Regions from separate parts of the Anabaena azotica SJ-1 genome, predicted to be linked through region 2. Evidence: riboswitches for the same ligand, from Rfam matches in the RefSeq annotation. Region 2 holds a riboswitch; the other holds the start of a gene.
What was found. Region 2 has a riboswitch for cyclic di-AMP ahead of ACLLO5_RS21525 (universal stress protein). Riboswitches for the same ligand answer to the same signal wherever they lie in the genome.

Region 1 (16,402 bases), 1.9 Mb from region 2:
CTTCACCAGATATTCAGAAAATTGTTGAACTCATTCAAGAAATTGTAAATAGATTCAGAGTTTCTTACTCTCAACTCTATAGATCGGAACAATTAGAGTCAGATATATCTATTGACAACTACTTGAAACTCTTAATTAGACATATAGAAGGAATACTATATTTTGGTAGCAAAGATATTCTTTTGCTACCACCAGCACTATCTCTTGCAAGAACAGTAATTGAGACTTGCGCTAATACACTGTGGCTACTTAATCCAGAAGATCCCTGGGAACGAGAAATTCGTTTAATTGCCTTGCTAAAGGCAGAAATAACAGGTTATAAAGATTATATAAAAAACCTCCAGGACTACAACGAAGATATATCAATACCAGAGAATGACTTAATGCTTATGCAAGAATATATAGACAATATAAAGGGTAATATTCCACCTCATTATAAAGAAATTAAAGAATTTCCAAAATTCCGTTGTTTACTTAGTTCTATTAAGTTAGATAAGATATATCCCACTTATCGTATTCTTTCCAAATTCACTCATGGTACACATTCAGCTACCTGGTTGTACAAACGCACTTTGGATGAAGATACAGTATTCGGAGAACGTATAGAAATAAAAGAATGGTACACTCCCTTATATATTTGTTGGTACGCAATTAATCAGGCTGGCTGCCAATTCTTAAAAAGATATGGAGGTGATATTGAATATTTTTTGTCAGATAATCTTCAAAATGAAATTAAACAAGCCCTTGATGCAATCAAGTAGTTTTGCAAATCTAATAAATCTAAAACACCCTCACCTTATCCACCTTTTCCCAAGGTAATTCTATATCACTCCTACCCACATGACCATAAGCAGCAAGCTGACGATAAAAACCACCTTTATTTAATGAAGGTAAAAACCTTAAATCAAATTTCTTGATAATTCCTGCTAACCGAAAATCAAAATGCTTCTCTAAAATTGTGGTAATTTCCTCATCAGAAATCTTCCCAGTTCCAAAAGTTTCTACCTGCACACTCACAGGTCGAGAAAGTCCGATAGAATAACTTAATTGCACTTCGCACTCATCAGCTAATTTGGCAGCAACGACATTTTTAGCGGCATATCTGGCAGCATAAGCACCAATTCTATCTATTCTAATCGGGTCTTTGCCACTTAAAGCTGAACCGCTATGTTTAGAATATTCACCATAGGTATCAATAGCGTTTTTTCTACCTGTTAAACCTGCATGGGTAGTCGGTCCACCAGTAATAAATCTGCCATGAGGATTAATAAATATTCTAGTTTTGGCATCAGGTTTAATTTTTTCATTTGCAAATACAGGATGAATTACAGTTTCTCGAATATCATCTTGTAATTGCTGTAAATCCGGTTCTGCACGTTGATTTTGACTAGCGATAACTGCGATGCTGTGAATTCTATAAGGTTGACGATTTTTATATTCCACACCCACCTGAGTTTTACCATCTGGTGTCAGATAGGGCAGAATTTTCTGCTTTCTCACTTCACTAATTTGTCTTGCTAATTTATGTGCCAACCAAATCGGTAAAGGCATGAGAGTATAAGTTTGATTGCAAGCAAAACCAAAAACTGTAGCCTGATTAGTAACAGTAATTTTCTCTATTTCTCCATCCGATAAAATCTTTTCATCAAATAAATGATGGTCTTCTGGAGGTAATTCTGTTAAACTAGTTAAAATACTACAATTTTTACCATTAAATTCTGTTTGTTGATAACCGACTTGTTCAATTACCTGCCTTGCTATGTTGGTAAAATCAACATTGGCATTGGGTTCAAATCTGGCAGCAATAAAAACAATACCTGTAGAAACTGCACATTCTGTAATGATTCTTCCATAGGGATCTTGTTGTAAAAATCGGTCTACAATGGCATCACTAATCTGATCACAAAGTTTATCAGGATGTCCTTCTGTGACAGATTCTGATGTAAACATAAAATCTTTTTTCATAATGATTCACCTCACCCACCGTACTCAAGTTGGATTTTTTCCTGTAATTTTAATATTTTTAGTTCCTTCATTCACCAATAGCGGTAACACTGCACCACCAGTAATTACAGCAGCATCTACTATATTCAATGGGGCAATTTTCAACAAACTCCGCAACTGTGGCACGGTTAAAGCTAACAATTGAATCCCAAAAGAACCAAAAATAGCTGTTTTTAAATAAGGATTAGGTGGTAATTTTTCTTTACTAAAAATACTGTGTTTTTCAGAACGACTACTAATAGTATGTAGTAGTTGCCCTGATGTTAAAGTCATAAAAGCTAAAGTGCTGGCTTGAGGACTAATACCATATTTGAAAATACCGTAACCATAAGCCGCTAAGGTACTAATTGATATAGCACCAGACTCAAACACAATTCTGCCAAAGTCGGTATTTTTAATAATTGGTTCGTTAGGATTGCGTGGTGGTTGATTTAATACGTCTGGTTCTGGTGCTTCCATAGCTAAAGAAAGTCCAGGGAAGATGTCAGTTACCAAGTTCAACCATAAAAGTTGAATTGCATTTAAAGGTTCACCAATACCGACTGCGGTAGCGGTTGTCATGACCATGATTTCGCTGAGATTTGTAGCTAGGAGAAAATGCACAGATTTTCTGATATTGTTGTAAATTGTTCTGCCGCGACTGACAGCAATCATCATTGTTTCTAATCTGTCATCTTCTAAGACAATATCTGCAACTTCACGGGCAACATCTGTTCCTTCTTTACCCATTGCTACACCGACTTGGGCAGCTTTTAATGCTGGTGCGTCGTTAATGCCGTCACCGGTCATGGAGACGACTTTACCGGATGTCTGCAATGCTTGAACTATTTGTAATTTATTACTGGGACTGATACGGGCAAAAACGTCTACTTTGTCGCTGAGTGCTGCTAATGCTTCAGGAGTGAGATTATTGAGGTTGTTGGAGTCGAGAATTTCTAATTGGGGATGTCGATTTAATTCTAACTCTTTTGCGATCGCATAAGCTGTAGGACTTTGATCTCCGGTAATCATCACCGTATCTATTCCTGCTTGATGGAAGTCTGCAATTAATTTTTTTGTACCTGTTCTCAGAGGATCTGCCATTCCTACCAAACCCAACCAAATTAAGTCTGATTCATGATTATTGTTGTTATTAATTTCCTCAATATAACCATAAGCTATTGCTAAAACTCGCAAAGCTTTTCCTGCCATGCGATCATTTTCCATTTCCATTTTCTGCCGTTCTTCTACTGTTAAAGTTACTATTTGCCCGTTTTTCATCCATCTGTGGCAGAGTTGTAAAACTTCGGCAGGATTTCCTTTAACAGCAACCATTTGATTAGTATTATGTGTAGCGTGAATTGTACTCATCAAATTGCGATTTTCCGAACGCAAATTAGTTTGCAATAAAGGGTATTTTTCTCTCAAGGCAATGACATCTACTCCTGCATTAATTGCGGTGTCAATCAAAGCATTTTCTGTTGCTGAACCAGTAACTACATATTCATCACCATTTTTTTGACTAATTTGACTTTCATTACAAAGAACTGAAACATGAATTAATTTTAATAATTCATTGTAGATATAGGGATTAATAGTTTCTTCCCCAGCAAGAAAATCTCCATTAGTTACTTGAATATGTTTACTGTCGGTGACAATTTCCACTACCGACATTTTATTTTCTGTGAGTGTCCCGGTTTTATCTAAACAGATTGTCTGCACCGACCCTAACGCTTCTACTGCATTTAAACTACGGACAAGAACGTGATTTTTTCGCATATCGCGAATGCCCAAAGCTAGGGTAGTAGTGGCAATTGTTGGTAAACCTTCGGGAACTGCTGCGACTGCTAAAGATATAGAGGATTGCAACATTGGCAATAAACCATATCCTCGTAAGATTCCCATAGCAAAGACTAAACCACATAATCCCATACCGATGAAAACAATTTGACTACCTACTTGATCTAATTGTTTAGCAAGGGGAGTTTGGATTGTGGTTGCTTCACCAACTAGTTGCTGAATTTTGCCCATTTCGGTAAAATTGCCTGTAGCAACTGCCACTGCTAATCCTTTTCCATTGATAACTAATGTGCCTTTATAAATCATGTTTAAACGATCTGCTAAAGGCACATCTTCACCATTTAAAGATGTAGTTATTTTAGTTATAGGCAGACTTTCTCCAGTTAAAGCAGATTCATCAACATTCAAATTATCTGCTGCAATAATGCGGGCATCTGCGGCAATATAGCTACCAGGTTTAAGAACTAAAATATCTCCTAAAACTACATTTTCTGTGGGAATTGCTGTTTGATTACTATCTCTAATTACCAAAGTTGATTTTTCAGCCCGATTTTTTAGGGAATTAATAATGCGTTCTGACTGACTTTCTGTAGCATAACCAATAGCAGCATTTAATCCCACTACACCCAAAATTACTACAGCATCAATCATGCCCCCAGTAGCAATAGAAATTCCAGAGGCAATAATTAGTAAAGCCACTGGCAATGATTTAAATTGCTCAAGTAACATAGCTAGTTCAGAACGTTTCACTGTTGTTGATAACAGATTTTTTCCATATTTTTTGAGGTTATTATTAGCTGTTTCATTGGATAATCCTGAGATATTTGCAGTATTTAATGCTTTTAAAACCTTGTCTACTGCCATCAAATGCCAGTCTTTGGTTTCTTGCTGATGCTTGACAGCAAGTGGTTGATGTTTTGTAGCTTTGGCAGTTTTTACTAATTTATTACTATGATCAAAATCGGAATCGGACTTATCTTTATAATCAAATAAGACCTTATGAATTAAAAATTCTATTTTTTTATAGCTTATATTCTGATCAAAAATAACCAAAATATTGCTAGTTAATATATTAGCAGAAACATATTTTATTTCCGCAAAATTTATAAGCGATCGCTCTAAATAATTTTTCAGAGATGGTGAGCGATAAAGTTCTTTAATTTTAAATCTAGTTCTCCCTTTGATACTCGCGTGTATTGCTTGAATCACTACTTTTTTGCTCCTGAAATTCCATGGAAACAGTATTAATTGATAAGTTCGTTAATTGCTCTTCATCTTCATAATTCAGTCTTGTAAAAATATCGAAAGCATACCAAGCCAATATATACCAAGGGGCATCTTCCAGTTCTAGTCCTTTTCTAAACAGTTGTCTAAGGGAAAGTAAGGCAATTCCTAGAGGTAATATCACCCGCAAATCAGCAACACCATTTGTCATTCTCTCCACATCAGCATTTATATCAGATATGATATTAATCAAATCTTGAGCCACTTCTGATTTACCATTTGTGACATGATTCGGGTAAATACTAGAGCTAAAACTATCTGGTTTTTCTTTTCTAGCATCAGCTGTTGCTTTTTCAAATACTTCCCCTATTTGTGCAACTGCATCCTTAAATTTTTCAGAAAAAAGAATACTATCTTTAATAGTATTTTGAACTACAGGTTGTTTCACTGCTGACGCAATAGGTAGAATTAGTGGTGAAAAAATTATTGCTGTCAAACCTTCAACAATTGTGTCTAATGTAGATGCCATTTTTTAATCTCCATTATTATCACAAGTTCTAATCCCTATATAAGTATAATTAAACAACAATCTCTTGACCTCAGCCTCAAGTTACAGAATTATTTATTCACTATTATCCAAAATGAATATTTTGATTACAAAAATATCTCTGGGGTTATATACCATATAGCTTATTTGTTGAGGAATTATACCTTTAGATTCATGTAATCGGAATCTAAAAATATTCATACTAAAAAAATAGTTGATAACCAGTAAACCTGGTTTTACTCCTCAACCGTTACTTACTAAAAACAAATCAATGACAAATTCAAACGACAGTAATCAACAAATTAATCAGTTACGCACACTGATTAAAGACATTGAATATGTAATGTTAACTACAGTCGATGATGATGGTAGTTTACATAGTCGTCCTATGTCTATCTTTAGTGAAATAGATGCTGATGGCATACTCTGGTTCTTTACCTCTGCTGATTCTCATAAAGTATTTGAAATTGAACATCGTCAACAGGTGAATGTGAATTTTTCTTCACCTGATAAACAGAGATATGTTTCTATTTTAGGTACAGCAGAAATAGTAAGAGACAGGAATAAATTACAAGAAAAATGGCAACCCAAATTACAAACTTGGTTTCCTCAAGGAATAGATGAAGCTAATTTAGCTTTGCTAAAAGTGAATATAAATAAAGCAGATTATTGGGATAGTCCATCTAGTTCTAGATCACAAACAATTAATTTGTTAGAACTTGTACACCGTTAATTTAAATTCAAAATATCTCCTACCTTCGGCACGGCTTTGCCTAACGGAGACGCTACGCGAACAAAATTCCAAATAAATCCTGTGGATCTGTTGTTAGATTTTTGAGGATTTGTATAAGGCAATTATGGGGAAATCGAATCATGAACAAACAACCAATTGTCATGGCAGTTTTGTTAACATCCAGCTTATTTACCATTACTTATGGACACAAAATTGCTTTATCTCATCCAAATTTAATACCCATGCAATTGACTCAAAATAATGTAAATCAGAGTGACCAGCAGTTTATCACTAAAGTTGCTCAGGGTAATTTAGCGGAGATTGAATTAGGACGACTAGCAGAGCAAAAAGCTGAAAGTAATGAAGTAAAAGAATTTGGCAGACGTATGGTTGCAGATCATACGCAATTCAATCAAGAACTTCAAGACTTGGCTAATCAAAAAGGTGCTAATTTTCCTTCAGATATTGGTAAAGAAAATAAAAGAATAAAAACCAATTTAGAAAAGTTGTCTGGTGCTGATTTTGATAAAGCATACATCCAGCAGATGGTAGCAGATCATAACAAAGATATTGCTTTATATCGTCGTCAATCTCAACAAGGTGATGATGAAGATTTGAAAAATTGGGCAACAAAAAATTTGCCTCTTTTGGAAGAACATTTACGTCTAGCTCGTTCTATTCAAGATAATCTCACAGGACGTGGTAGAAAATAATGAAGGCAGAAGGGATGATTAGTGAAAAATTGTTAATTCTTCATAGTTTGTAGTTGGCACTGAATCACTAACTACAAACTTTTATTTTTATTGATTTTTAGTTGGCACTAGTTACCCCGTTCATTTTGTGGATGAGATTTTTCGACATACTGAATTAAGCTTTCTGCCATTTCTACAGAGGCAATAATTAATTGCTGTTCCATATTTCCATAACCTCCTGCATCACTAAGTTGGGGGTAAATGTGGGGATTAGATAGCATAGCTGCCAGTAATTGAGATGCAGTTTTTTTCAATTCATCAGTTTGTGTGTTCATACACCTATTCCTGCCAGTCTAATGGCGGTTCTACAAGCGTTTCTGAGGATTTACCAACACGCACACCAGGTTTATCAACTATTTTTACGGTGCTGGCTTGGGGTCCTTCTTCACCTTGTTCCCAAGAAAAATTTACACCGGTGCCAATTTCTAAACGGTCAAAGTCATTATGTAAAACGCTATTGTGGTGAAAATATATTTCTTGACCATCTAAAGTTTTCAGAAAACCATAGCCATTTTCTCGAAATAACTTAGTCACAAAAGCTGTATTTTCTTGCGCTTCAGTATGTCTGTTAGCTTGTTCACTTGGACGTTGCCGTTGAGTAATTTTAGTTAACTGCTGACGCATGGCATCAAAGGTTTCTCTAATTACTGCTTCTAGCGGTTGATATTGGATACCTTCACCGGGATTTTTTTCTGCTGCTAGTTCATGACCAGGGGGAATTGTGAGATCAATTCTGACTCGATATGGAGAACCCGTCCGCGGTCGGTCATGTATTTTTTCAATGGCAATGTGACAGCTATTGATGTAATTACAAATATGCTCTAATTTGGCAATTTTTTCATGAACTAAATTATCAATTGCTTCTGATTTATCTAGATTACGATAGGTTATTTCTGGAGGAATTTTCATGCTTTTTTAATCCAAATCATAGATGGGCTATATTATTTGAATAGTGTGCTTCTTTTTATCTTCATTTTTTGTTTTACTTAACTACAGGATGGGTTTAAGTGTAATTACAGCGATTTTCAGGCAAATGAACCACAAAACAATCTTTAAAATCCTTGTAGAGAAGTGTAGAGAAGTTGTATGTAACGTCTCTACTTTGGTATAATTAGGTGAAACCTGCTGTAAGTTTTCGCTGTTATTATCATTAGCTAATTTTAGCTAAATAAAAAAATCTTTATATCTAACTAAGGTGAAGATATTTTTTAATCTATGTATATACCATAGGACTTACGCAAGTGTCACACCAAACATCTATTTTATGGTGCGTCAGGTATCAAATATCTGTTTATTTGCAGGATTTATGAAGTCTGACGCACCCTACTAATATGCCATTTGCGTAAGTCCTGTACCATAAGAAGGAATTTTCAGATCCTCCTAAATCCCCCTTAAAAAGGGGGACTTTGACTCTAGTTCACCCCTTGTTAAGCTGCAAAAATCTGAGGTTGGTTTTGATATTGTTCTGCTGCTTGCATCATCAGCCGCAGATAAAGTTGAGATAGTCGAGAAGCCACACTATTCCAGCTAAAAGCAATTTCTACCCGTTCGCGTCCAGCTACACCTAATTCGTCACGCCAAGATGGATTAGCAAGTATGCGGTCAATAGCATCTGCAAAAGCTAAGTCGTTTTTGGGGGGAGCGAGTAAACCTGTAACTTCTGGTACAACTGTAAATTGCAATCCACCGACATCACTAGCAACAACGGGAGTCTGACTAGCCATTGCTTCAATAGCCACTAACCCAAAAGGTTCGTAGTGACTAGGAACAACGCAGACATCAGCGGCAGCGTAATAGTAAGGGAGGATGCTATGATCTAGGCTACCAGGAAAGATGGTTATATCTTCGAGTCCTAGTTCTGCAACAATGTTGGTAATGCGATCGCACTCCATGCCATCAATGTAACCAGGACGACTACCACCACCAATTACTAGTTTCAGCTTTCCCTCACCTCTAAACTTAGACTGGGAAATGGCTTTGACCAGAGTTTCAATTCCTTTGCGCCTATCAAAACGCCCAACATAAAAAACCATTTTGGCATCAGGGGCAATTCCTAGCTTTTCCCTGGCTTCTAACCTGGGAAGTCCACCAAATTTCTGAAGATCAGTACCACAGGGAATCATTTCTGTTCGTCCCCTGTGAGAAACTAGTATTCGCAGATGCTTTTGTTCCTGGGGACTGGTAGCAACCACACGGTCTGCTGTTTCCAAACAGGCTTTTTCCACTGCTAACCTTTGGATAGCAATCACGGGAATATGACCCACACTTCTGTATTTAACTGCCCCTAGAGAGTGGTAAGTATGCACTTGAATCAGTGGTTGACGTTTTTTCAGTTCCATACCCACCCAAGCAGATAACCAGTAGTTGGTATGCACTATGGGATAATATAATCCTTGCTGCTGTTGGAATTTCTGAAATTCAGCCACAAATTCCGGTAGATAGTCAAACAAATGATCTCGTCCAATAAACTCTGCTGGCCCAGCATTTAACCGAATGGTGCGACAGTTGGGATGATGGGGTACGATTGTTGCTTGTCTCGGACTACTGCGACGAGTGAACATATCCACTTGCCAGCCTTGTTCCGCTAAAGCCATACCTACTTGATGCACATAAACATTCTGACCCCCAGCTTCTTCTTGACCAGTTTTTGCAGATGGATCACCATCAACGGAAATAAGCGCAATCCGATTTTGTATAGTCTGGAACATAGTTGAGTTTCACCTCAAGGCAACTAATCCTGCCACAGACGCTAGAATTGAAGGTATGATTATCCTCTCCTCAAAGGTCGAGGGCAGGTAAAACGAAGCGCAAAGTTACCAGCCAAGGATACTGACGAGAACAGGACATTACTTGTAATAATGTTGCTCGTTCAGTCTCCTCCCAATGCCGACGAAGTTAGCTGACGGGCTAGAACTGAGAGATGTTCTTCTTCTATAGATTGTGGATTTCAAATTCCGAAATCTAGAAAGATTAGCCCCAAATTTGGTTCCTCCGTTCCCAGTTGTCCTAATACATAGCTTAGGGATTGGGATTAGGCAGACTGATTAATTGTCCTAGAAAATATAACAGGTAATTTTCCAGGAGTCAAGGGGTGTAAAGAACAAAATTTATGGCTGGGCTGGGTTATAGCGTTTCTCTTTAAAGCAACAGATGTTGTGGTGGCTCAAGAGTAGGCAAAAGGGAAAATAAATGATGAATGCGGCGATCGCTGCGCTCAAATAAGAGACCAGCTAAGTTCCATATACTAGTTCCGTATCAATGGATACGTAAATAATACGGGAGCAAGGTCACGCCCCGTGTTTTTAAACCAGGGTAGAAAAGTAGTGGTGTTAGAATAAATCGTGGTTTGTTTAAAACTTTAACCGGAATCAAGATAAATGCGGACTGTAATGGGGCTGCAAATATTATCCGTAAAGTAGCGATGATGGCTAAGTTTGATTTAGCCCGAATCAGTAGAGGTTGTTTAAGTCAGCCTAAGAAAGTCTTTTTATGGACTCTTCGGAAATCCCCGCGTCTAGCCTTCGGGGGCAAGCAACAGACCGGGGAAGCTTAACCAGCACCGTGATTCGAGGGCTGTAACTGTGACCCATGAGATAAACTTTAATATCTCTGAAAATCTCTTTATCGGCAATGGTGAAATGGCGGCACTCATGCGATCGCACGATTGGTCGCAAACATCGCTCGGTGCGGTCGAAACTTGGTCACAAAGCTTGAAAACAGCCGTGCGAATTATGTTAACCTCTCGCCAAGCCATGTTTGTTTGGTGGGGTAACGACCTGATCAACCTGTACAACGATGCTTACAGAGCCATTCTCGGAGGCAAACATCCAGAGGCACTTGGTCAAAAAGCTGCTGTCGTCTGGCAAGAAATTTGGGATCAAATAAGTCCTCGTGCAGAAACAGCACTATTCCAAAATCAAGGTACTTACGATGAAGCCTTGCTGCTAATTATGGAGCGCAATGGCTACCCAGAGGAAACCTACTACACTTTTTCCTATAGCCCTGTTCCCAATGATGACGGCAGCACCGGGGGGATTATTTGTGCCAATACGGACGATACACCCCGGATCATTGGAGAACGCCAGTTAGCATTATTAAAGGAATTGGCAGCCAAAACGGTAGAAGCTCGTACATTTGATGAAGCCTGCACTTTCAGCGCCAACTGTTTGGCAACCAATCCCTACGACCTGCCGTTTGCGATGATTTATTTGCTTGATCCTGCTCGACAATGCGTGGTTTTAGCTGGAACTTGCGGAATTGAGCGAGGGCATTTAGCTGTTCCTGAAATTGTTGCGCTTGATGATGATTCGCTCTGGCACTTTGCAGAAGTTTTGACAAGCCATAAACCGTATTTGATTTCTGATTTAGAATCACTATTTCGTGACCTGCCAACCGGAGCATGGAATCGCTCACCCCATCAAGCTGTGGTATTGCCAATCCCACCATCGGGACCGACGGGTAAAGCGGGTGTATTGGTGGCGGGTTTAAACCCATTCCGGCTGTTTGACGATAACTACCAAGGATTCCTGAATTTGGTGTCAGCGCAAATTGCTGCCAGTATTGCCAATGCTCAGGCGTATGAGGAAGAACGCAACCGTGCAGAAGCTTTAGCTGAACTCGATTACGCCAAAACCACTTTCTTTAGCAATGTCTCCCACGAATTTCGGACTCCCTTAACTCTCATGTTGAGTCCGTTAGAGGAGCTATTAGCAGCAGATGACCTGTCAGAAGGGCAGCGGCAGCAGGTCGTTTTGATACATCGCAATGGATTACGTTTATTAAAACTGGTAAATACACTACTAGATTTTTCGCGCATAGAAGCGGGAAGGGTACAAGCTGTATATGAACCCACTGACTTAGCCACTTTTACCGCCGAATTAGCCAGTGTCTTTCGTTCGGCAATCGAACAGGCAGGCTTACAGTTGATTGTCACCTGTGAGCGACTATCAGAACCCGTCTACATAGATCGGGAAATGTGGGAAAAGATTATTTTCAACCTGCTCTCCAATGCCTTTAAGTTTACTTTTGATGGAGCGATCGCTCTCACCTTGCGACAAGTAAAAAACCAGGTGGAATTGAAAGTCAGTGATACAGGAATTGGCATTCCTCAAGCAGAATTGCCCCTATTGTTTGAGCGGTTTCACCGAGTCGAAGGAGCGCGGGGCAGAACTCAAGAAGGCTCAGGCATTGGACTAGCATTAGTGCAGGAGTTAGTGCGGCTGCATGGTGGTCAGGTGCAGGTTGAAAGTGTGGAAGGCAAAGGTACAACCTTTACTATCACCATTCCCACCGGCAAAGCCCATTTACCCCACAATCGCATTCAGGCAACACGAACCTTAGCTTCCACCGCATTAGGTGCAGCCCCTTACGTGGAAGAAGTTTTGCGCTGGCTACCGGAAGAGGCAGGGGAGCAGGGCGCAGGGGGCAGGGAAGAATTTTACCCATCACCTATCACCTGTCCACTGTCACCTGTCACCTGTCACCTGTCACCTTCCTCTCCTCGCATTCTCCTAGTTGATGACAACGCTGATATGCGGGAGTATGTGAAGCGATTGCTGAGTAGTCAATATGTGGTAGAAACTGCTACTGACGGCATAGCGGCATTAGAGGCGATCGCTCATCATCTACCGGATTTGGTACTGACGGATGTGATGATGCCCCGTTTGGATGGCTTTGGTCTGCTCAGTGCTTTGCGGAGTAACCAGCATACCCGCGAAATTCCTATCATTTTGCTGTCTGCTAGAGCCGGAGATGAAGCAAAAGTCGAAGGATTAGAAGCTGGAGCCGATGATTATCTAATCAAGCCCTTTTCTGCCCGTGAATTGTTAGCACGAGTCGAGGCAACTTTAAAACTGGCGCAACTGCGGCGAGATGCCATGCAAAAAGAGCAGTTGCTACGACTGGAAGCAGAAACGGCCAAGCAAAAAATCGAAACTATTTTATCGAGTATTAATGACGGGTTTTATGTCCTCGATCGCCACTGGTGTTTCACCTATGCCAATGATCGCTCTTGCCAGATCATGAAAATGGAGCGTGAGCAGATTCTCAATCACAGCTTATGGGACTTGTTTGCAGATACCATTAGCACTGATATTTACATTCAATTTCAGCGGGCATTCAGTGAACAAACGCCCCTCCAGTTTGAGTATCTTTACACCACCTGGAATCGTTGGTATGAACACCGAGTTTATCCTTCGCCCGATGGACTGACGGTTTTCGTCACAGATATTAGCGATCGCAAACAAGCGGAACTGGAAGTCCAAAAATTTGTTTCCTTTGCCGATAACAGCACGGAATTTATCGGGATGTGCGATATGAATTTTGTACCGTTTTATGTCAATAAAGCAGCCAGGCAGTTAGTTGGGCTAGATGACACACAGCAATATAGCGAAACTCCAGTCAGGGAATTTTTCTTTCCTGAAGATCAGGATTTTATCGTCAATGAATTTTTCCCCCGTGTTTTTCGTGAGGGAAAGGCTGAAGTGGAAATTCGTTTCCGTCATTTTAAGACTGGTGAACCATTGTGGATGATTTACAACGTTTTTCACATCACAAACGCGAAAAATCAGCCGATTGGTCTAGCAACTGTTAGCCGCAACATTACGGATCGCAAACAAGCGGAACTGGAACGCGAACGTCTACTTGCCCGTGAACACCACTACATCAACCAATTGCAGGGATTGACCACCGCAGCAGTAGCAATCCATAATTCTGCCCTTTCCGTTGAACAAGTTTTGCAGGTAATCACGGATCAGGCAGCATCTATTATTGGTGTTCACCAATCTGTCACCAGCATGACGATTGACCAGAATTGGTCACAGGCAATTACCGCTATCTATTTGTCTGACAAGTATGCTCAGTGGCAAAATTACGATCAAAAGCCAGATGGGTCTGGTATCTATGCCTTGGTGTGTCGCCTGAATCGCCCAATTAGGATGACCCAAACCGAATTAGAGGCACATCCTTTTTGGCGAGGCTTTGGCAAAGAGGCAAAAAACCATCCTCCCATGCGCGGCTGGATGGCTGCTCCCCTGGTAGGACAGGACGAACAAAATATCGGGTTGATTCAACTTTCCGACAAATATGAGGGTGATTTTACCGAAGCTGATGAAGCAATTCTGATGCAGTTAGCGCAAATGGCATCTGTCGCCGTGGAAAATGCCCAGTTATATCAAGCAGAACAGCAAGCACGGTCAGCAGCAGAAGCATCACGGGAAGAAGCCCAAGCGGCCAACCGGATTAAAGATGAATTTTTAGCGGTGTTGTCCCATGAATTGCGATCGCCACTCAATCCCATCCTTGGTTGGTCAAAACTGCTGCAAAACAGTAAACTAGATGAGTCAAAGACAAAGTTAGCTCTGGCAACTATTGAGCGTAATGCCAAGCTGCAAGCTGAATTGATTGAAGATTTGCTCGATATTTCCCGGATTTTGCAAGGCAAGCTCCATCTGACAATCAGCCCGATTAATTTAGCATCAATGATTCAAGCGGCGCTGGAAACCGTGCGACTGGCGGCAGAAGCTAAATCTATTCAGATAGAGGCAAACCTTGATTCTAAAGTGGAAAAGGTTTTGGGTGACTCAACCCGCTTGCAGCAAGTAGTTTGGAACTTGCTTTCCAATGCCGTTAAATTTACACCCGCAGGTGGTCGGGTTAAGGTGCTATTAGAACAGGTTGACAATCAAGCTCAAATTACTATCAGTGACACCGGAAAAGGCATTTCTCCTGATTTTCTCCCCTATATGTTTGATTACTTCCGTCAGGCAGATAGCACAACTACCCGCAAGTTTGGTGGACTGGGATTAGGATTAGCGATCGCCCGTCACTTGATTGAATTGCATGGTGGAACGATTCAAGCCCAGAGCCAGGGCGAAGGTTTGGGAGCCACATTCACACTTAGACTTCCGGTTATGCCTTCTCAACCAATGGTCAATCCAGATCCTCAATCATTAACACAATCTCTTGATTTAAATAGTGTCCAAGTTTTAGTAGTAGATGATGATACCGATACAAGAGACTTTATTGAGTTTGTATTGGAACAAGCTGGGGCAAGGGTGATTACAGCCGCTTCCGCTCTTGAAGCACTTACAGCTTTAATGCGTTCCCAACCTGATGTACTAATAAGTGATATTGGGATGCCAGAAATGGATGGCTATATGCTGATGCGACAGATCAGAGCCTTGCCACCAGAGCAGGGTGGACAAATTCCGGCGATCGCCCTGACTGCTTATGCCGGAGATTTCAATCAGCAACAAGCACTAGAAGCAGGCTTTCAACAGCATATCGCCAAACCGATTGAACCAGAGGAATTGATCAGGGCAATTTCTAGGCTTTTAGGGTGAGCTACAAGTAATTAGATCCATAGGAAAAAGTTTTCAGGACTTCTTAACCTAAAAACAATTTATAGGCGGGATTTTGGCTTTCATCCCAATAGTGATAACCCAAGGAATCAAGAAATATTTGCCATTCTTTCATTTCATGGGGTGGTACTTGCATTCCCACCACAATTCGCCCATAATCTGCGCCGTTGTTGCGATAGTGAAATAAGCTGATATTCCAGTCGGGAGACATAGAACCGACAAATTTCATTAATGCACCAGGACGTTCAAGAAATTCAAACCGATATAATAATTCATTTTGAGCCAGGGTAGAATGTCCACCGACCATGTGCCGCAGGTGCAATTTTGTTAATTCATCATCGGTTAAATCAATTGTTTTTAAACCACTGGCTTCAAATTTATCAACTATTTTAGCTGCGTCGGCGCGATTTTCTATTTGCATTCCGACAAAAATATGAGCTTCTTTATTATCAGCAATGCGATAATTAAATTCAGTCAAATTCCTGTTACCAATACATTCACAAAACTGACGCAGACTTCCTGGTTTTTCGGGAATATTCACCGCAAAAATCGCTTCTCGACGTTCCCCAAATTCTGCTCTTTCTGCCACAAACCGCAAGCGGTCAAAGTTCATGTTAGCACCGCAAGCCACGGCGATGAGGGTTTGTCCTTGGATTTGTTCTCGTTCTGCGTAGGCTTTAGCAGCTGCGATCGCCAATGCTCCAGCAGGTTCTAAAATAGATCGTGTATCCTCAAACACATCTTTTATCGCTGCACAGGTAGCATCCGTATCCACCAAAATAATTTCATCCACATATTGCTGACACAGCCGGAAGGTTTCTTCCCCCACTTCCCGCACCGCTACCCCATCAGCAAATAACCCCACCTGAGACAACCGCACCCGATGACCGGCTTTGAGAGATTGAGACATAGCATCAGCATCTACAGGTTCCACACCGATAATTTTGATTTCGGGACGCAACCGTTTCACATAAGCTGCAATCCCGGAAATTAAACCCCCCCC
Region 2 (16,402 bases):
GGAACGGGGGCGAGAATTAGCCCTATCTTTAGGAAAAACTATTGCTGGCTTAGGCATAGTTAAGGGTGCAATTGAATTACTCTCCACTGCTTTGCAACTGAATATTGGGACTTTTATTATTGGTCGTGCTATTCAAGGCGTGACAGCCGCTTATTTAACCCGCATTGCGGGAAAAAGCTTTATTGAATATTTTCGTCATGACCAAGATTGGGGTGACGGAGGAATGACAGAAGTTGTACAGCAGCAATTTCAGATCAATCGCCGAGACGAGTTTATCAAAGTATTTATCCAAGAAGCGATCGCTAAAGTAGTCAAGCCGTTAACAGACAGTGAATAGGCTGTTGTCAGGGTGTCGGGTGTAGCGCAAGAATAACCTAAGCACGTCGGCGGAAAAAACAGACTCTTCCCTGTTGCCTTCTGCCTCTTGCTTTTTGTATGTCTGTTGTTCTCACTATGTTAAGAAATATTTCATCAATAACATCCCAAAGATATGACTAGGGATATAAACCGTCTTGATTTTAAAGCTTTAAACTCCTAATCGAATAAATAAGAAAGGAGCAGCAAAATTCCCAAATCGGTTGATAACGAGATGTATCTAATTAAGCCAGCATATCAGTATCTTTGCTCTGATCTGATACCGCTTTTCTATCTATAGGCAGAACCCAGCTAAACCCCTCTCCAACTTACTATGCTACCTCAGACCCCTACTACCTCAGACCCCTACTACCTCAGACCCCTCATTTAGAACATCGTAATTTTAATTACATAGACATTAGTATATGTATTGAAAAAATAAATATAAAAATTTCAGGAATAGGCGTGAATTAAGTGTATTTAATCTCACCAGCCTCCTAATCTCCCCTAGAAATCCCAAAAGCGACAAAAGCTTATGAATAGGGCATTGTAGGCTATTTTTTCATGAAAATATCTATTCGCAAGCAGGAATTTGTGGAACTCAATCTAATTTAAAGTTACAAACAATTATTTCTCAGTATTCCGGAAACAGCCCGGAAATTCAGAAAAGGTAGGTAACAACTTATGTAGCAATTCCTCAGTAAGGAACTTATGAGCAAGCAAACAGTTAATCAATTATTGCAAGGACGCTATCACATCGTTCAAAGCCTTGGTGCAGGAGTATTTGGACAAACATACATTGTTGAAGATGTAGACTATCCAGAAAGACCCAGATATGTTGTTAAACAGCTAAAAGTCAACAACTATCAGTCTAATTCCTACTTTGACTACCTCAGACTGCGTTTTCTTACAGAAACTGAAACTCTCAAGCTGTTAGGACAGCATGATCAAATTCCTCAACTCATCACCTGTTTTGAGGAAAATGATCGGTTTTATTTGGTGCAAGAATATATTTCTGGGCAACCCTTATCTGTCGAATTAAAACAGAATCAACAGCAGGGACGTAAATGGACAACAACCGCAGCTATGGCATTTCTAGAAGATGCTTTAGGCATTCTTGAATTTGTTCATTCTCAAGGATTCATTCACTGTGATATCAAACCAGAAAACTTAATCCGACGCTCCTCTGATGGAAAATTAGTGCTAATTGATTTTGGTTCAATTCAGCCAATTGATTTTAGCATTGATACAGAATTATTGATTTCTCAGATTCCTGTGAGTTCATTAGGTTACATCCCACCAGAACAATTTCTTGGTCAAACACAACCTAATAGTGATATTTATGCTTTGGGAATGATTGCTCTCCAAGGTTTAACAGGTTTAACACCTCTGCAACTAAAAATTAATCCTGCTAATAATGACCTGCCTTGGTGTTGTGAAAATACTGAAATTGATGATTATCTAACCGTTTTTATCAGCCAAATGATTCGCTATAATTATCAAGAACGTTTTCAGTCTGCCAGTGAAGCTATTTGGGTATTTCAACACATCAAATGGAAACACCAGACAGAAGCAATTATGTCCCCAAAGTCTTCAACAGTTGCGGAACTAAAACATAAAGTTGTTACAGTTCCAAATCACAATACCACGGTTAAATCAGACCCATTATTAGCAGGAATGCGATGGGGAATCATGATTAATTCTTTAGTAGTTGGCTTAGGAGTATATTCTTTAGCTAGTCAATCTCAACGCCATCCAGAAACAGTAACCTTATCTCAAGCAATATCAGAGTATCAATCCGGGAATTTAGAAAAAGCAATTAATTTAGCTAAATCAATTCCTCCCTATAGCAATGTATATCCAGAAGCTCAAGATTCAATTGCTGAATGGCAAAAGCAATGGCACGCTGACACAGAAAACTATTTAGTCGCGGAACAAGCCTTAAATGAAGGTAAATTATCAGAAGCAATGCGTGCTGTTCCGCAAATCCCTTACACTTTATATTGGCGTTCTAAAAGAGAAAAAATACTCGAACAAACACAAGCTAACTTGGAAGCAAAAACAAATGATTTATTAAGTCAAGCTTATGCAAAAGCCGAGGTTAAAGATTTTTCGGCTGCTTTAGAATATCTGCGTCAAATTCCTCCAGAAACCGCTGCGGGTGCTATGGTGCAACAAAAATTAGTTGAATACAATCAAAAACGACAAATGAGAGCAGGATATTTCTTGCATAAAGCCTACCAAAAAGCATTAGTTAATGACTTTTCTGGAGCAATAAAATTGCTTGACAAAATTCCCCAAGATACAAATATTTATCCTCAAGCTCAAATCAAATTGCAAGAGTATAAAGAAAAACTCCTACTTAGGGAAAAAATTCAAAAAATTGTCAACCAGAAAAAAATGTCTGTTATCAGTCAACCCACTCTGTTTAGTCAGATAGATTCAGATGCCAAAATTGCATATTTTTCTACACCAGACTATCCACGAGAAGTGAATATTAGCACGTAGTTAATATCAACTAGAAATCATTTATTTACAAATATTCAATAATATTTAATAATTTGTATTAGGCATTCCCACTGTTGGTACAATGATGGGGCGATTTTTTGACTGTGGTAATTGATTTTCTGCCTGCTTGAGTGCTTCTATTGCTTGTTGGTAATCAGGTTTATATTTAATAGCTTGTTGATAAGATGCTATAGCTTCTGGATATTTTCGTAAATTTAATAAAGTGTTACCTCTACTATACCAGCTTTCATAATGATTCTTCTGATACCGTACTGCCTTATTATACGATAATAAAGCATCTTCATATTTTTGTAAATTATATTGTGAATTACCTAAATTATACCAGACTAGATAATCATTATTTTTCAAAGAAATGGCTTGATTATAAGCTTCTATCGCTTCTGCATAACGTTGACTTTGATGTAATGACCATCCTAAACTATACCATGCTTGATAGTTATTAGGATTATATTTTATGACTTGCTTAAAAGAATCCATCGCTTCTGCATATCGTCGTAAAGTAATCAAGATATTACCCCTAGAAAACCAAGATTGATAATGATTTGGTCGATACTGTACAACTTGACTGTATGCTTTTAAAGCATCTTCATAGCGGTTTAACTTGACTAGAGAATTACCCACATTATACAAAGCTGCTGTATAGTCTGGTTTTAACTCTATGGCTTTTGCATAAGCTGTAATAGCATCATCATATTGTTGGATATTTTGTAAAGATAAGCCTTTTTTATACCAAAATTCATAATTATCTGGTTGTAATTCAATTGCTTGTTCATAGGACTTAATGGCATTATCATATTGGTTTAAATTTCTGAAAGCATCACCTTTAGCATTCCACAAAGCTGGATCATTATTTTTAAATTTTAATCCTTGATCAAAAGAAGCAATTGCTTCTGAATATCGCTGTAAACTTGCTAAAGCAAAACCTCTACCAGTCCAAGCTTCTAAATAATCCGGCTGGAGTTGAATTGCTTTATCATAAGCTATGAGTGATTCTTGATATTTTTTTAATTTAAATAATGCTTTACCTTGCCCATACCAGCCTTGAAAATGATTTGGTTTGATCTTCACTACTTTTTGATATACTACTAGCGCATCTTCATATCTTTGTAATTGTAAAAGTGTGTCCCCTTGTTTATATAATTCCGTAGCATTATTAGTATTAATTTGGTTGAATATGTATATTGATGCCGTTCCCCCTATCCCCAGTAGAAATATTCCTAATGCTAATTTAATCAATAAACTTTTTTTAGATTTCTGAGGTTTGATACTATTAATTTGAACAGCAGGGCTGAAGACTATTGTACCAGAGGGAGGTTTAATTAACTCTTGTAGGGCATTTAAAGCTAGAGTTGCAGAAGCATAACGTTGACGAAAATCATAACAAACCATTTTATCTAAAAATTCTGCAAATTCTGGTGTGACTGTGGTATGACTACGCCAAATAATTTCATTAGTATCTGCATCTTTTGCTAATTGGTGAGGTGATAATCCTGTGATGGCTTGAATGCCAATAATTCCCAAAGCATAAATATCACTACTTAATTTGGGTGTACCTTGTGCTTGTTCTCCCGGAATATAACCAGGTGTACCAATAGCGACGGTAGATTGAGTTTGACCTGTGGGAGTAATTAATTGTGTGGTGATTTCTTTAACTGCCCCGAAATCAATTAAAATCAATTTACCATCCGCCTCTCGTCTCAATATATTGTGTGGATTCACATCACGGTGAATTACTTTTTGTTGATGCACAAAATCTAATATTTCTAAAATTTCTTGTAATAGCGAAATTACTTCATTTTCAGTTAAAGTTTTTCCTGGTGATAATTCTTGACTTAGGTCATGACTGGGAATAAATTCTTGGACAAGATAAAATTCTGCGTTTTCCTCAAAGTATGCTAAAAGTTGGGGAATGCGGTCATGAGTTCCTAATTTGTATAAAACTTGCGCTTCAGTATCAAATAGCCGTCTAGCTATTTCTAAAGTGGCTGTATTACTAGACTGAGGCTTGAGTTTCTTGACAACACACTGCGGTGAACCAGGTAAATGAGTATCATAAGCGACGTAGGTTTCGCCAAATCCCCCTCCTCCCAAATGGCTGATAATTTGGTATCTTCCAACAAGTGTGTTTCCTAGCATCTCGGTTGTTGAGTTAAAGTGCAGTATTACATCATTACAATCTTGCCACAGGGATTCGGGGACTGGGGAGATGAGGAGGAACAACCAGCAATTACGAGTTACCAATTATCATGATTCCTATTAGTGATAACATTCAGAGTTGGAAAAAGCCAATTATTACTTATTGGTTGATTGGCATTAATGTTGCTATATTTTGCTGGGAACTTAAACTTGACACTTCTGGTCAATTAGGTGATTTTGTCAATAGTTGGGGGATTATTCCAGAACAAACCAATGCAGCAATAACAAATGCAGTTTTTTACAATTCAGCAGCTTGGATAGTTGTATTTTGGCGATTACTTTCTTTACCTGTATCGCTATTTGTACATAGTAGTTTTAGTCAAATCATAGGCAATTTGCTATTTTTATGGGTATTTGGTAAGACTGTAGAAAGATTTCTGGGACAACAAAGATATTTATTGCTGTATTTAGTTGCTGGTGTTTTTTCGGGAATGATTCATATTTTTATGGCATCAACATTAACAGTTCCAGTTATTGGGGCTAATGGTGCGATCGCATCTATTTTAGGTGCGTATATTATGAAGTTTCCTAAAGCCAAAATATATTCTGTGTTGCCTTTGATGGTTGTCTTTATTCCTGTAGAAATTCCGGCTTTTTTATATTTATTTTGGTGGTTTATTCAGCAGTTATTTTATGGGATTGGTAGTTTAAATATTCCTGGTGGTGTGAATAATCTTAGTTATTGGGGACAATTTGCCGGATTAGTGACAGGCGCGGCTTTTATGCAAATGGTAAAAAGGTAACTCTAAATTCTAAATTCTAAATTTTGCTGTAATATAAAAGTATTAATAATTCCCACACTAAAGTCATGTCAGAAATTATCCTTGCATAACCTAGTGTGAAACTGCCGCCAACTCAGGCAGAACTTCCTTATGATGATGGTATCCCGATGGAAACTCAACGGCATAAATTCCAAATGGATATGCTGATTGATACCCTATGTCCTTGGTTAGAAGCAAGGTCTGATGGCTATGTCAGTGGCAATATGTTTGTTTATTTTAGTTTGGCACAGTTGAAAAATCAAGACTTTAGAGGGCCAGATTTTTTTGCTGTTTTAGGAGTTCCTAAAAAAGAACGTTTGTCTTGGGTGGTTTGGGAAGAAGGAAAACCCCCAGATGTGGTGATTGAATTACTTTCTGAAAGTACCGCATCCCAAGATAAAAATGAGAAAAAACTAATCTATCAAAATTTGTTGCGTGTTCCTGAATATTTTTGGTTTGATCCTTTTCATCCTGAAGACTTAGCAGGATTTTCTCTCAATCGTGGTGTTTATCAACCAATCACACCTAATGCTGAGAATCAATTAGTAAGTCAATCATTAGGTTTAGCTTTGGTGCGGTGGACTGGTAGTTATAGAGGTGTTGAAACTACTTGATTGCGTTGGATGACGTTAGATGGTGAATTATTACCTACAGGTCAAGAAATAGCTAATATTGAACGCGAAAAAGCTGACGCAGAACGTTAAAAAGCTGAACAAGAAAAACAACGTGCTGAACAAGCAGAATTTCAATTAAGGCAAGTTGCTATAAATTTATTAGCAAGTGGAATGTCTTTAGAACAGGTGGTAAATTTAACTGGTTTGGAAAAATCTGAGGTAGAAAAACTGATTTAAGCTTATACAGCAGTTTATGATGTTATGAGGTACACACCTAGTGGGCTTTCTGTCCCGCACCACATTATCCCGTAGGGGTGAAGCATTCGCATGATAAAAATATGGAACGAATAGATAACCTATATTGGCGAATGCTTCACCCTTCCCCATGAATATGACAACGAAATATATCTATTAAATTCATGCCCTATAATCCCGACATCCATCACCGTCGCTCTATCCGATTAAAAGGATACGACTATTCTCAACAGGGAGCATATTTCGTCACCATTTGCACCTATCAACGTAATTGTTTATTTGGTGAAATTGTAGATGGTGAAATGAAATTAAATACCAATGGTGAGATAGCAAAAGGATGTTGGTTATCTCTTCATCAGCATTTTCAAAATGTAGAGTTAGATGAATTTGTGATTATGCCCAATCATTTACATGGAATTATTCTCATAGTTAATAATCCTGATGCGGAGGGCGAAGCATTGGCAAATCAATATTCTCAACAAAAAACAAATTTATCGAGCCAATGCTTCGCCCCTACAGGTGAAAAAATTAAAATTAATGGCACAAAACGACAATCTTTGGCGGCAATAATTCAAAATTATAAATCTGTTTCTACACGGCAAGTTAATCGCATCAATAAAGCTAAAGGAAATGTTATTTGGCAACGTAATTATTATGAACATATTATCCGCAATGAGGAAGCATTAAATAATATTCGTCAGTACATAGTTACCAATCCGATAAATTGGGCAGAAGATGAGGAAAATCCTACAAATGTTAATTAGCGATCGCCTTCATTGCCTTCATTGTGGAATTTTTAGTCAAAAAAACCTCCCAGTTGGGAGGTCAGAATGTAGCTTAGACAACTTGATAAACCTAAATCAACACCACAGCGATCGCACCTCCTAAAGCCGCAGAAATCCCGGAAACAAATGCTGTTGCAAACAACCACCAAGAGGCATTAGCAGCAGCTTTACGTGTTTCCTCTGCTTGACGCTGTGCTTGATGTTTCACCTGTTCTAGCCGATTTTGCGCTTCGTTCTGTAGCTGTTCAGCCCGTTGTAAAACAGTATTTCGGGCGCGTTCAATTTGGTCAATAATGCGGTTAGCATCATCCTCAGAGATATCCTCACGAGAACTTACAATAGCTACTAAGGTATCACGATTGAAAGATGATAGGCGATCGCGCAAGGCATCAAACCCGGCTTGGGGATCATCAAACAATTGGCGGATATCATGTTTAATCCCATCATAATTAAGTTCTGGGCGTTCTAGAGAATTAAGATAATTACGAATACTGGCAAAAATACCCTCAATTGCATCTTGAATACGTCGTTGAATACCCCGCACCTGTTCTACAAATTGGTCACGCACAGAGATCATATTATCAGCTATTATTCCAGCTTCTTCATCAGTCATATCTTCCCGAATTTTCAACAACGCAATAATTGTGTTTCTATCGAAATGCGAGAGGCGATCGCTTAAACTTTCCATACCCACTCGTGGATCATGCAGCAACAATTGTACATCCCGCTTAATGCCTTCGGGATTCAATTCTGCTTTACCAGTTAATCGTAAATACTCCTGCAAATAAGTTTGAAAAGTTTGCATTCTTTGTTGGGTTCTAGTTGCTAACCGACGAGGCGCACGGACAATATTTTTAATTGATGTCTGCGTAGCATCTATTACTTGATTAACTTGTTCCTCACTTAAATCTTGACGTTGACTCAACAACTTGACCAAAGTATCCCGGTCAATATGCGATAAACGGCGACGCAATGCCACAACACCCTCTCTCGGATGTGCAAACAACCTGTTTAAATCTTGCTGAATACCTTCAGGATTTAATTCTTCCTGACCAGTGTTTCGCAGATAATCCGCAATAGTAGAGATGACAGAATCATATTGTTCTTTTGCTTTTTGTGGTGTGTGGAGAATACCACGCCATATTTCTTCCACCACCTCAATAATTTGATTAACTTGTGCTTCAGTTAAATCTTGACGTTGACTCAACAATTGCACCAAAGTATCTCGGTCAAAGCGAGACAAACGCGCCTGAATAGCCATAATTCCCGTTTGGGGGTCTTCTAACAGTCGTTTCAGATCGGCGCGGATCGCATCAGGATTTAATTCTTGCTTACCCGTGTTACGCAGATATGATTCAACATTCAGCCACAGAGTTTCCACTTGATGTTGTGCCTGTTTAGCCATGCTGAGAGATTCTAACAACACGCGATCGCGCTGCATTTCTAATTCATCTAAAATCGGATCTAATTCCCACTCCTGAATATCATTGCGTGCTAACAGAATTTCTCCCATTTGTTCCCGTTCAACTTGTGCTAATCGCCGGGATAAAGATTGATAATCTGCCTCTGTATCCGCCAACAAAGGTTTAAAATGTTCCTCAATTCCTGCTGGTGTCAAGTCAGTTTTAGGAGTCACAAGTAAATAACTTTCAACTCTTCTTTGCAAATCTTGGACAATCTCTCTTTCTTCCTGGGCAATTACTGTTACTAATACTTCATCTTTTACTGCTACCAATTGATCAGCAATTTGCTGAATTTGTGTTTTAGTTAACAGTCCCTTAGATTGCAAAATATTCACAAAATCCTGGCGAGATATTTTTTCTAATTCGCTGCGTATTACACCAGGATCAGCAGCAGGATCATAGATCACATCTCGAAATTCTTGAACAATATTATTCAAACTTAATTGCCAAGGATGGGCGTTGAGCAAGTAATTTTCAACATCAGCATGAATTGGATTATAAGGCTGTGGTGTAATTTGTTTTGTGACTTTTTTTCTAGCAGTAGCGAGGGAATCCCAAATTTTTTCTACATCCAAATCCGATAAATCTGCCCTACCTAAAACTACCCCAGTCAGTGCCGATATTGCCTGTTGTATCATACCAGGCTTTTGTTCTGTTTCTTTGGAGGAATGAATTTCTGTAATTAACTGGTCAAGTTTAGCATTGAGTTCATCTGTTTTAGTTTGTCCTGGTGGCAGGGATTTGAGATAATCAACCAACTCACCCAAGCGATCGTTTGTGGGTACTTGCTGACTGATTACTTGTTGCCAAACACCATATAAAGAATCAGCGATCCGGTTAACTTCTCGTTTAGATAAATCTGTGCGACTGCTGACTAAATCAGTAAACCGCTGACGGTCAATATTACGCAGGTCTGGACTACTGGCATAGGCTTTAAATTGCGGTTCACTCAGTAACCTTTCAAATTCAGAACGAATCCGCGATATATCAATTTCTGGAGGACGTAGCTTTTCTATGTACTCTTCTATGTTTTGGTGAATACTTGCCGGTGCCAATGCACTCCCTAACTCCCGCCGCACAGCCGATGCTGCCGCTTCCGCCGTTGCCACCACTTGCTGATTTACAGCCTTAGCACCCAAAGCAGCCGTAGCCGTTCCCATAATCGCCTGAAAACTGGAAGTGGCCGTATTCACGACCGAACCAATCAAAGATCCTACCGTAGTCGTGCTGACCCACATCAGTAATAAAAAGTATGCACCCCAAATTACTAAGCCCAAAATAGCGCCTAATCTGGGATCTAAAATTAATAGACTCAATTTTACAGCCAAGAAACAAGCTATGAATAAAGCAACTGTTACCGTAACTAAAGTCCAAATTCCCAACCTCGTCCCAATTTTGCGAATCGTACCCCCGAAACTTTCAACTTCCTGCGACTCTGACGGATGCCCCAAATAAGAAATCCCAGCCGCAATTGAGAGATTTGTTAACACTAATTGGAAGGCAAAAGCGAGAATCACCCCAGAAATTAAAGCCACAAAAAAGCGCGGACCAGAAGTAAGAACCGATGCCTGTGCTGGTGTGACGTTGGTGGTGTTTATAGGTATTTGTGCCATCCACCATAAAAAATATGTGTACATTTCCTGCATGATTTGTATTTCCTGCTTCTAAATTTATCTTTAATTTAAATTAAAATTAGCTTTCATTAAGGATTTAGTTGTATCTATGGCAATATTCAAGTCCCCCATCCAGAATCCAGTAACTGAGACGTTTTTAGCATCTCTCCCAGGTTGGATACCTTTATATAACGCTAGATAGAACTTGAATATATTTTGATTGTTAATTAGTGTTAAAATCTAGAAATTTTTCAGCAAAATCTTGTTATTTAGTAAATCATAGATTTTGAATTTTCTCCGACCTAAATCATGAATTAATTATCTCAATTTACACCTATCTAAAATTAAGTTTTTTGTCACCCTCGCCAGGTGGATTTTTTCTTGTCAAAAAATTCCCAATAATCTTCCACAAGAGTGCCTCTAGTTTGTACCTATAGGCATAAAGCTGCTTTGTGTACAGAAGGTAAATTTAAGTTAAGCACTAAATTGTTTAGAACAAAAGATTCAACATCTCAAACTTGCTTAACTTTGGAGACAAAACATGGAAACTCGTACTTCAACCGATATACCACCAGTTGCTAAAGCCTATAATGGAGTAGATCGTAACGCCTTTATCTTTGGCTGGAATCCCCAAGCTGAATTATGGAATGGACGCTTGGCAATGATTGGATTTTTAGCCTACTTGCTGTGGGATTTAGCAGGCTATAGCGTTCTCCGTGATGTGCTGCACATTATGCGATATTAGATCAAACACGGAAGTCAGAATGCAATTACAGCAGAATTTATAACTCTGGAATTCTGTTGTAATTATCTCTATTTAACGTAAGTTGCTAGTTATTCAATCAAAACTAAAGAAGGGAGATTTTGAGAATAAATTAGTCTCATAATTCCTAACTAGCAACTTCGGTTATCTACTGAAACTTTTCAATGGCAATTTTCACACTCATAGAAAAAACCGAATCAAAACATATAAAGCCGCAGTCACAAGTTGTAATATAGTAATGGGAATTCCATAATGGAGAAAAGTTTTAAAAGTAATGCGTTTCCCATGCTGTTCAGCAATACCAGCAGCAACAATATTAGAAGATGCTCCCACTAACGTACCATTTCCTCCCAAAGTTGCGCCAAACATCATTGCATAAAATAGAGGTAAAACTTCTGGAGGAAACTGCCCTTGAAAATCTGGTGCTAAAACTTCTGCTGGTGCTAATCCCACATTGACAATATATTGTTTTAACAAAGGAACCATAGCAACAACTAACGGAATATTGGGAACAACACTGGATAATATCCCCACCACAAATAACAACAATATAGAACCCAGCAGAATATTTTTACCTAAAATAACTCCTAAAACGCCTGATAAACCTTTAATAACTCCTGTTTTATCTAATCCGCCAATTAATACAAAAATACTCATAAAGAATATTAATGTACTCCAATCTACATCTTTCAAAATATTATTAACTGAATCAATCCTACTTTGATGCGCTAGTAATAAAGCTAAAGTTGCACCTAATAAAGCTACAGCCGCAGGGGAAATAGGAACTGGTAAAGATTCGCCAATGACGAAAAATATCAACACAAAAGTTACTATAAATCCACCCATTATTAAAACTCGTGGATGATTAATTTTTGGGTGAGGTAATTCTGCGAGATTATCTAGGTTTGTATTCCAAATCCTTTTAAATAAAATTGGTAGTGTTACTACTACAGCAGTAACAGCAATTACTCCCCCTAAACTCAATTTTCCTAAATAATCTATAAAGCTAATATTTACAGCATCACCAACAATAAAGGTGGCAGGGTCTCCTACTAAAGTTAATAATCCCGCACTATTAGCAACAAAAACCATCAAAATTAATAAAGGTACAAAATTAACTCCTATTTCTTGTGCCATTGGTGGAATTAACGGTGCTAATAACATTACCGTAGTTGCGTTAGGTAAAACAGCACAAATCGGTGTAACTAATGCCACAATGCCTAAGAGTAATCTTTTGCCACTACCTTGAGCCAGAATGACTATTTGTGTAGCTATATAACTAAAGATATTAGTAGGTTCAAATGCCCTAACTAAAACCATGACCCCAAAAAATAAACCCAAAGTCCCATGACTTTTGCCAATGTAACCAACAGCTTCTGGTAAAGTCATAATATTAGTAAAAACTAATATTAATGCCCCTAGTAAAGCAGCAACAGTTAGATGAATCCATTCCGTCATAATGACAACAATGACGGTTATAAATGTGATGATACTTAGGACAGCTTGCCAATTTTCCATACTATCCTCCCTGATAATGGTATTGATTGCATAGTAGCAAAAAAGTCACCTAGACTATAGGCGACTTAAAAAGCAATACGGTTCACTTTGCGAATCTGAAACTTGTCAGTTGCTTTGAAGAATGGTCAAATCTTATGTGATTAATCAAGACAACTGGGAATACCCAACACAGCACAAGGAAAATTAGGGTCTAAAGTATCAATCAAAGGATGATTGATAGATTGACAACCTAAAAATAGAACATCAGCAGCTTCTAATTCCACAACTTTTTTCAATTCAGTACCTAAGTTACCAAACCGCAGATGAGATTTAAAATAACTTTGCCATTCTTGAGCTAAATTTTTGGCTTGCCAAAGAATTTTATCTGCTTGATCTGGTATTGATGAAGTTATTAACTGTGGTTTTGATGGAGTTAATACCAGTGTTTTTGATTGGGTTACTTCACAAGCTGGATACTCTACAGCAAGCTGCTTTTGGGGCATACTTCTGTGATTAGAATAACTACTTGGTTGTTCTTCTAATACATATACAGCCTGGACATTAACTTGAATGTTTGTAGCTAAATGGGTTTGATGGGCAATACAAAAAGCAATATCTAAGGCTGTATGACTATTCGGTGAAGCATCATAGCCAACAATTAAATTGATAGATTTTGCTTGTGAATCTTTTTCACTAACGCATTTTTGAGGATCAGGTATTAATATCATCTGCTCCATTAGGTCATAGCGACCTATGGCACTTTGTAATCTTGCTAACAATGGCTTAATTCTCACAGCTTTAACTTCTCTCCCTTGAAACAAATCATCAATGAGAAGCAGGGATGACAATTTTAGATTTTAGATTTTAGATTCATATTTGATCCAAAATCATTAACTAAAATCGCAAATTTATCAAGGAAACCCCAACAAGAACTGATATTACAGCCAAGGTTTTGGAGGTTCCTTCCATTGCCGACGGAGTTAGCTGACGGGCTAAGACTGGAAGGTGTCTCTCAATTAAGATTAGCCCCAAACATTGGTTCCTCCGCTTCAAATCCAGCTTTCATGAATGTGAATTAGGCTACCCACAGAGTTTTGCGGAATTCATAATTCCCAAGTAAAAATGTTCAGAATATGAAATTTTTACTTTTTGAATTGTAGCTTATATTTCCACAATTGTATACTCATCAAATAATAATTTATTTGTCAGTATTCAGAATACAGAATTCAGAACAATAATGGCTTTTAGCACCTACTGTGATGATTGTGAGAAAATCCCGCTCCTTTCCTGATTTAACCAGCATTCTGACTTCTGACTCCTGAATTCTTACATTTATTTCACTCTTCTGAAGTAAAGTAGCGGTCAAGAAAATTCAAAGCGTGGTTACGGAGTTCAAAATACTCTTTAGAATTGCGGATCATACTCCGATCCCGTGGACGCTTAAACGGAACTTCGAGAATTTCTCCGATAGTAGCGGCTGGTCCATTGGTCATTAAGACAATGCGATCTGACATATAAATTGCTTCGTCAACATCATGAGTAATCATCATTACTGCTTGACGATGATTTTCCCAGATATCTAATACCTGACGCTGCAATTTTCCACGAGTTAAGGCATCCAAAGCTCCAAATGGTTCATCCATTAATAACATTTTAGGACGAATTGCTAAAGCTCTAGCAATACCTACTCTTTGTTTCATACCTCCAGAAATTTCATCGGGATACTTATCGGCAGCCGCTGTTAAGTTTACCATTGCCAAATGTTCGTTTACAATGCTAATTTTTTCAGATCGATTTGCATTTTTTAGCACTTCATCTACAGCTAAACGGATATTTTCTCTTACAGTTAACCAAGGTAACAAAGAATAATTTTGAAATACCATCATTCTATCTGCACCTGGTTTGCGGATTTCTTTACCATCTAAACGGACTGAGCCAGATGTGGCTTTTTCAAAACCACCGATAATTTTTAACAGTGTTGATTTACCACAACCAGAGTGACCAATTACAGAAATATACTCATCTTCACCAATTGTCAGATTAACGCCATCTAAGATCACAGAGTTGCCTTTATCTAGTGTGGGATAAGACTTGACTAAATTTTCAATTTCTAGAAATCCATGAAGGGGCATAACTTGTTGATAAGTATTTTGTGATAAGGCTGTATATTCCATGATCAAATCCTCCTGAATTTGTCGCCGTATTGTTTGAATATTTAAGACATGAAGAAGCGAGTAGGAGCGTTAGCCCTGATCGCAAAACTATTTAGATAACCGACAGGATCGCTAGGATCAAAGCCTTTTTTATCTATGAATACTTCTGGTGGTTCAATTTTATAATCTTCCTTGGGGCATTGAATTCCCATTTCCGCAGCTATATCTCGATATAAATCTGTTCTCCAACCTTGTTCGGCTACTTTATTAGCGTTTTTGGGAATTTCTTTGATTTGTCCCCAACGGGCAGCTTGAGTCATTAACCAAAGACTTCGAGAACGCCATAAAAATGTTGAATGTTCTCCTATTTCGTGGGGAATATTGTCAGGAATATCATAAAAAATGGTTGTGTCGTCAGCGTTAATAGTACGGTCTTGACCATCAAAACCACCATAGTTATAATTGCCAATAATTCCCGGTGCCGTAAACTTAGTAATAGGAACACCTGGTTTTTTGGGTTTTGCACCAGTGAAAGAACGTTCTGTCAGTAATTCGGCTACTTCTTGGCGATTTTCGGGTTTACTGCAATATTGACAAGCTTCTATCATTGCTTTCACCAAAGAACGGTAAGTTTTGGGATAATTGACGATAAAAGATTCCATTACTCCTAGTAGTCTGTCTGGGTGTCCTTGCCAAACTTCTTTACCTTGAGCGAATGTAAAACCGATACCTTCGTTACCTTGAATTGCTCTGGTGTTCCAAGGTTCGGCTACCATGTAAGCTTGCATAGCGCCAATTCTCATGTTTGTCACCATTTGCGGTGGGGAAACGATGATGACCCGAAATTCCTTCAGGGGATCTACACCAGCAGCCGCAGATATATAGCGAACAAAGTATTCGTAAATAGCCGAACTCAAAACTACTGCCCAAATTTTCTTTTCTGGGGGTTGTTTGTCAAAATAGCCACGGAAGTCTCTGCCAAAGGCTTCTAAAGCACCGTCACCATATTTTTGTTGATATTCGTACCAAGGACGGATGCCAAAGTCCCACATCTCTTTGTTCATGGTCATGGCGTTACCGTGACGGTGTATGGTCATGGCTGCACATAGGGGGGCATGACGTGCGCCTTCTGCACCTATGCGGGCGTTGGTGACAGCACCGGAGACGACGGGTGCAGCATCAAGACGACCAAAAATCAGACCGTCGCGGGAGTTTCCCCAACTAGCTTCGCGGTTGAGTTTAACGTTTAAGCCATATTTGCGGAAAAATCCTTTTTTCCAGGCGATCGCAAATGGCGCACAATCATTAACAGGTACATAACCAACTGTAATATCGGGTTTTTCTAAATCTTGGGGTCTAACTACCTGTTCTACAGCTAAGGCTGCTTCTGTCAGTCCTTTAGCAGACCTATCTCCAGAA

Region 1: it holds a riboswitch for cyclic di-AMP, as region 2 does, so the genes downstream of both, ACLLO5_RS13520 (glycosyltransferase) here and ACLLO5_RS21525 (universal stress protein) in region 2, are expected to answer to the same signal.

The regions. Positions count from the first base shown of each region.
Region 1 is NZ_CP178454.1:3,044,391-3,060,792, forward strand. It holds gene ACLLO5_RS13480 (DUF5677 domain-containing protein) at 1-761, shown strand, start outside; gene metK (methionine adenosyltransferase) at 781-1,965, opposite strand; gene ACLLO5_RS13490 (HAD-IC family P-type ATPase) at 1,990-4,992, opposite strand; gene ACLLO5_RS13495 (DUF5132 domain-containing protein) at 4,952-5,536, opposite strand; gene ACLLO5_RS13500 (pyridoxamine 5'-phosphate oxidase family protein) at 5,826-6,287, shown strand; gene ACLLO5_RS13505 (DUF4142 domain-containing protein) at 6,428-7,000, shown strand; gene ACLLO5_RS13510 (hypothetical protein) at 7,108-7,314, opposite strand; gene ACLLO5_RS13515 (HPF/RaiA family ribosome-associated protein) at 7,319-7,948, opposite strand; gene ACLLO5_RS13520 (glycosyltransferase) at 8,467-9,747, opposite strand; cyclic di-AMP (ydaO/yuaA leader) riboswitch at 9,909-10,087, opposite strand; gene ACLLO5_RS13525 (ATP-binding protein) at 10,678-15,381, shown strand; gene ilvA (threonine ammonia-lyase, biosynthetic) at 15,425-16,402, opposite strand, start outside.
Region 2 is NZ_CP178454.1:4,959,497-4,975,898, reverse strand. It holds gene ACLLO5_RS21570 (YcjF family protein) at 1-337, shown strand, start outside; gene ACLLO5_RS21565 (protein kinase domain-containing protein) at 1,066-2,862, shown strand; gene ACLLO5_RS21560 (tetratricopeptide repeat protein) at 2,908-5,019, opposite strand; gene ACLLO5_RS21555 (rhomboid family intramembrane serine protease) at 5,130-5,822, shown strand; gene ACLLO5_RS21550 (Uma2 family endonuclease) at 5,918-6,454, shown strand; gene ACLLO5_RS21545 (transposase) at 6,874-7,473, shown strand; gene ACLLO5_RS21540 (MFS transporter) at 7,565-10,603, opposite strand; gene ACLLO5_RS21535 (chlorophyll a/b-binding protein) at 11,112-11,315, shown strand; gene ACLLO5_RS21530 (SLC13 family permease) at 11,514-12,851, opposite strand; gene ACLLO5_RS21525 (universal stress protein) at 12,992-13,678, opposite strand; cyclic di-AMP (ydaO/yuaA leader) riboswitch at 13,787-13,922, opposite strand; gene ACLLO5_RS21520 (ABC transporter ATP-binding protein) at 14,168-15,004, opposite strand; gene ACLLO5_RS21515 (ABC transporter substrate-binding protein) at 15,046-16,402, opposite strand, start outside.